DNA from 2 places in the Pseudoalteromonas sp. QJM3NY_22 genome. Region 2 is predicted to be linked to the other one. Evidence: predicted binding sites of a transcription regulator. Region 2 holds the regulator's gene; the other holds the start of a gene.
The links. Region 2 encodes MetJ, which represses methionine synthesis genes. Its sites were predicted from a motif close to TAGACGTCTAGACGTCTA; they were not measured.
Positions count from the first base shown of each region.

Region 1 (3,161 bases), 610 kb from region 2:
GAAAAAGCACAGATACGTAACTTAAGCCAAAATAGCTGGCTGAACTTACATCAAAATATCTTAATCACCGGGGCAACAGGCTGTGGAAAAACATACCTCGCATGTGCCTTAGGGCATGAGCACTGCCTACAAGGAAAAAGCGTTTACTATATTCGATTAAAAGAACTACTTGAAAGCCTGTTTCTAGCACAAGCAGATGGTAGTTACCGGAAATTACTGGCGAAGTTAATAAAGTATGATCTACTGATCTTAGACGACTGGGGGCTTGAACCACTGAGTGCACAGCAACGAGGTGACTTACTCGAATTAATCGATGCGCGGTATGGGTATAAATCACACATAATTATAAGTCAGCTCCCGCAGGAAAACTGGCATGAGATGATTGGAGAATCAACCCATGCTGACGCCATTTTAGATAGGCTAATTCATGGTTCGATTAAGTTGAATTTAAAAGGAGAATCGATACGAAAACAGTTAAATAAATTGACTGATGATGATCAGTTAAGCTAATTTAAAAATGGCTCTACAAAATGATAAATCAGGTGATCAAAGCTGATGAGAATCGGTGATCAAAGTCATGAGAATACGCACCTTATCGTCGCGACACCAGCGGTTTCAGCGCATTGTTTGATAAAGTCAGGACATAAAAAATCACTCAGTTGACCTAAGCCTTCTGAATTGGGTGCGTAGCTATTGGCAAGAGAAAGTGCGGTAGTGAGTTGCAAAATAAAAGGCTCCTGAATAAATTCAGAAGCCTTTATAAACTAACCAGAAGATCGGTCAATGGATCGTCAAATATTTCTTAACTGATCGGCATTAAGCGTATAAGCTGGCCAAAAAATTAAATAAAAAATAATACTAAGTTGAATTATGTCTCTTGTGGTGGATTTGATGAAACTTGAAATAAATATCTTTAAATTAAATTCTACCCATAAAAAAGCAAGCCATTAGGCTTGCCAAGAAGGGTGTTAATTAGCTCTCACCTAGCCTTTAAGCTATTAACTTTTCAGCAAGGTTTAATTCCATAATGGCTTTTAATAAACGGTATAAGTTAATTGACGCGTCAATTTCTTCTTTACGGTTTGTTAAGCTTTCAATATTTAAGCCCAGTGGCACGTCTAGGTGCGCACAGCTTTTAAGTATTAAGTCGAGGTTTTCGCGGCAAATACGTACTGATTCGCTTAATGTATTGTCTGCATCAAGCATGCGCCATTTAGTTGCCTCTGGCACTGAGATACCCAACCATTGCATAAACTCTAAGGTTTTTTCGCCGCCGCACGGGGTAAACGTTAATATAATACGTTGAGGTGTAATACCCTGTGCTTTACATGTACGTGCGTAGCTAGTAATTAACTCTATAGTAGCTTGTGCATCGTAAACAGCTTGCGATATAAAAAACTGACAACCTAGTGCTGTTTTTTCTATTAATCGTTCGTGCTCATTTCGTTTACTTGAATGGCGCTCGGCAATAGTAACGCCACCTAAAAAGAAATCATCTGATTGCTCAGCCATCGCTTTATACGCATCTGGCAGGCTTAGCTTTATATCGCCTATCGATGACGGGCTACCTACTAAAACAACATTTTGTAAATCGTAGTCGTTTTTAGTTTCACTTAGCCAATCTTTAAATTCGCCTACGCCACGCTGCGCCACACTTTTATAAGTAATCACATCTTGTGCAGATAAATTACGAAGTAAATGGCTGTATTCACGCGGATCAACGGTTTGTTTAAACGCAAATGGGCGGTCTTGATTAGTGCGGCTGCTTTCGTCTTGAATGTCGTAAATTATCACGCCGTCGTATTCAATTTCGTGTAAGCGACCTAATAGCTTTTCTGCAATGGTTTTTAATTGCGCTTTATCGGTGCCAATTTTAGGCGGGGTAGTACCAATAAGATAAACACCTTGATTGGTGTCCACTATCTTCTCTTTTAGTGATAAAGCCATAATCCTCATTCCAGCTAAGTTTGTTTTGATGGATTTAATATAGCAGCCATTTAGACGTCTAGATAGATTTATTTAGTGAAAGTTTTTCAACTAACATGATGTTTATTCATAGGGCCTGTTCCCATAATTTATAATTGACACAGTTGTTTACATAATAAATTCCCTTGGGGCTCTTATATTTATTGGCTTTGGGGCATAATTAAAGAGTTAAATCTGACAACAAATTTGCTCAATTTAAAAAGGGACAACAATGAAATTTAAATTATTAGCAACCAGCTTAGCGGTATCGCTGGCGTTAACAGGTTGCGCCATGCAACAAAACCAAAGCACGCAAACAACAGCACAACAAGAACAAGTAAATAAAGCTGATGATCGTGTTTTTTCGCAAGATTATTTAATTGAAGAGCTAGAAAACGGCTTACGTGTCATGGTTGTTAAAACTGATTACCCTGATGTAGTGTCGCTGCAAATTCCGGTATCGGTTGGATCGCGTAACGAAGTTGAAGAGGGCAAAACAGGCTTTGCTCACTTTTTTGAACACATGATGTTTAAAGGCTCAAAAAAATACCCTGAAGATGTGTACTCAGACATATTAAAAAATTCAGGTGTTGATAACCGCGCTTATACAACAAACGATTACACAAATTACCATTTAAACTTTTCAAAGCAGCATCTTGATAAAGTACTTGAGCTTGAAGCTGATATTTTTCAAAACTTAACCTACACCGAAGAGCAATTTAGAACCGAAGCGCAAACAGTAAAAGGTGAGTACTTAAAAAACAACGCGAGCCCAATTCGTAAATTATTAAGCGCTGTACGCGAAGAAGCGTTTGATAAGCACACGTATAAACTCACCACTATGGGCTTTTTTAAAGACATAGAAGCCATGCCTGATCAAATGGCGTACGGGAAAGAATTTTTTGCTAAGTTTTATAAACCTGAGTATGTGTCACTTGTTATTGTGGGCGATGTAGATCCACAAGCAACAATGGCAATGGTTAAAAAGCATTGGGGTAGCTGGAAAAAGGGTAACTATGTTGCTGACATTAAAGCAGAGCCTGTTCAACAAGCACCGAAATATTTGCACCAGCAAGATGAAGCGCTACCAGGGCATTGGTTACTTGTATCGTACAAAGGCGCTGCGTGGGAGCCAGCTAAAAAAGACAGAGCGGCACTTGATTTAATCTCACAGCTTTATTTTTCAAACAATTCAG
Region 1 covers NZ_CM149655.1:1,034,502-1,037,662, forward strand. Annotated here, with positions in the region: gene istB (IS21-like element helper ATPase IstB) at 1-510, shown strand, start outside; partial or broken gene AC0VZ4_RS04605 (IS4 family transposase) at 591-725, opposite strand; gene AC0VZ4_RS04610 (methylenetetrahydrofolate reductase) at 991-1,947, opposite strand; partial or broken gene AC0VZ4_RS04615 (M16 family metallopeptidase) at 2,198-3,161, shown strand, end outside.
Region 1: AC0VZ4_RS04610 (methylenetetrahydrofolate reductase) is a predicted target of MetJ. The motif match lies at 1,991-2,008, and genes of this name have one in related genera.

Region 2 (3,161 bases):
ATGCTTATAAATATACCGGTAAAGGTAATATGGTTGCAGTTATCACTAATGGTACTGCAATTTTGGGCTTGGGTAATTTAGGCCCTTTGGCATCAAAGCCTGTAATGGAAGGCAAGGCGCTGTTATTTAAGCGCTTTGCAGGCCTTGATTCTATTGATATCGAAGTGAAGCATAAAACAACAGAAGACTTTATTAACACGGTTGCTAATATTGCCGATACATTTGGTGGTATTAATCTTGAAGATATTAAAGCCCCAGAGTGTTTTGAAATTGAAAAGGCATTGATTGAGCGCTGTAGTATTCCGGTTTTTCATGACGATCAACACGGCACTGCAATTGTAACAGCCGCTGGTATGTTGAATGCACTTGAAGTGCAAGAGAAATCGATAGAAGAGGCTATTATAGTATGTTTAGGTGCTGGTGCGGCTGCAGTTGCCTGTATGGAACTGTTAATTAAGTGTGGTGCACTGCGTGAACACATTTACATGCTTGACCGTAAAGGCGTTATTCATACTCGTCGTGATGATTTAAACGAGTACAAACAACTATTCGCTAACAATACGGATAAGCGTACGTTGCAAGATGTTATTGCTGATGCTGATGTATTTGTTGGTGTATCTGGGCCTAATTTGTTAGCAGCCGATGATTTAAAACTGATGGCTGATAAGCCGGTTGTGTTTGCGTGCTCAAACCCCGACCCTGAAATTGACCCCGCACTTGCTCACAGCGCACGCAACGATTTAATTATGGCGACAGGGCGTTCTGATTATCCAAACCAAGTGAATAATGTTTTGTGTTTCCCGTTTATTTTTCGTGGTGCACTAGATGTGCGCGCAAGTGCAATTAACGATGAAATGAAAATAGCAGCAGTAGAAGCGATTCGTAGCATTGCAAAAGAGCCTGTACCAGCTGAGGTCTTAAAAGCTGCCGGTGTTGATAAGCTGGAATTTGGTGCTCAATATATTATTCCAAAACCGATGGATCCACGTTTATTACCACGTATAGCAAGAGCGGTTGCTCTTGCTGCTGTTGAGTCGGGTGTGGCACAAATTGATTTGCCAGAAAGCTATATGCAGTAAATCTATACCGTAAAATTTAATCATAAAAAAACCTCAGTAATTACTGAGGTTTTTTTATTTTACTTTATCTATTTATTCGTCATCTAAAACAGGGACTTCTAACCCCATTTCTTGCATTATTTTTTTCACTTCTTCTGGTACTTTTTCAGCGTTATCTTTACGTAAGTCATCGTCATTAGGTAAAGGTTGACCTGTAAATGCATGTAAAAACGCTTCACATAGTAGCTCACTGTTTGTTGCGTGACGCAGGTTATTAATTTGACGACGAGTACGTTCGTCAGTTAATACCTTTAATACATTCAGTGGGATCGAAACGGTGATCTTCTTAACTTGTTCTGATTTTTTCCCGTGTTCTGCGTATGGGTGAATATACTCACCATTCCATTTAGCCATAAGATGTATCGTTGCCTCAGATTATTAATTGCTCACATGCGCTAAAATGCGTGTGAATATGCGTGAAATTCTATCGATTTAAAAAAGATAGTCAAATACTAGTTGTTTGGCCATCTAGCTGTTTAAATGTTTTGACTTCTCAAATTGAATAAACTACTCTTTTAGACGTCTAAACATCCAAGCTAATCAGGTGACGAATATGAGCGAAAAAAACAAAGCAACCATTGCGGTCCGTAGTGGCGTTGAAGCCGATAAACACCACGGTGCAGTGGTCGCGCCAATCTATTTATCGACTACTTATTCGTTTGCCGATTTTGATACTAAACGCCAATATGATTATGGCCGCAGCGGTAATCCTAACCGCGATATCTTAGCCGAGACCCTTGCTGAACTCGAAGGTGGAGTACGCGGCATAATTACAGCCACAGGCATGGCGGCTGTGCATTTAGCAACTCAGCTGCTTAATTACGACGACACGTTAGTGATCCCACACGACTGCTACGGTGGAAGCTACCGTTTATTTACGTCCCTGCAAAAGCGTGGCTTGCTAAAGCTTGAGGTTTTAGATTTAACAAAACCAGAAAGTCTTCAAAAAATATTAGTAATTAAACCAAAACTCATTTGGATTGAAACACCAAGTAACCCTGTACTACGTTTAACTGATATTAAAGCGGTTACTGATATTGCTAAGCAGTGTGGTGCACTGGTGGCCGCTGACAATACATTTTTATCGCCTGCTTTACAAAATCCGATTAAGTTTGGTGTAGATATTGTGGTGCATTCAACCACTAAATATATTAACGGACATTCAGATGTAGTGGGCGGCGCTGTTATTGCTGCAACACAAGAGATCGGTGACGAGCTTGCTTGGTGGGCTAATAACATTGGTATCACTGGGGCACCTTTTGATAGCTATTTAACGCTTCGTGGTTTACGTACTTTAAATGTGCGCTTAAGGCAGCATCAAGAAAATGCATTAGCAATAGCTAAGTATCTCGAAGAATCTGAGTTCGTTAGCCAAGTTTATTACCCTGGGCTTGAGTCGCACCCTCAACATGAATTAGCTAAAGCACAGCAGCTTGGTTTTGGTGGCATGGTTAGCTTTGATATTAAAGGCGACATAAGCGATGCTGCGGCATTTTTAACTAGTCTACATAACTTTAGTTTAGCTGAGTCTCTAGGCGGCGTTGAGAGCTTAATATGCCACCCTGCGACCATGACGCATGCAGGGATGGATGCAACAGCGCGCTTAGAAGCCGGCGTTGGTGATACGCTTATTCGTGTTTCTGTCGGAATAGAAGACATTGAAGATTTATTAACAGATCTTGAACGTGTATTTACACTTGTAAAACCTGGCAGAAAAAACCATACAAATCGATTAACTAAAGGTGCGGGAACATCGAGCGGTGATGCTAAGTTAAGTGCCGCTTACCCCGCGCTCTGGTAACTAAAATGACTAAAAACATACATAAATTTGGCGGTTCGAGTTTAAGTTCAGCACAGCGTTACAAAATTGTTGCGGGTATTATATTAGAGCACACACAACCTGGTGATTGCGTTGTGGTATCAGCAGCTGGGAAAACAACCGATACACTAGTTAAGTTATGGCAAAGTTATCAACAGCAAGATACACATGTAATTGCTGATATTTTATTACAGTTAAATAATCATCAAATAGATTTAATAGAG
Region 2 covers NZ_CM149655.1:425,130-428,290, forward strand. Annotated here, with positions in the region: gene AC0VZ4_RS02015 (malic enzyme-like NAD(P)-binding protein) at 1-1,079, shown strand, start outside; gene metJ (met regulon transcriptional regulator MetJ) at 1,152-1,472, opposite strand; gene metB (cystathionine gamma-synthase) at 1,672-2,919, shown strand; gene metL (bifunctional aspartate kinase/homoserine dehydrogenase II) at 2,925-3,161, shown strand, end outside.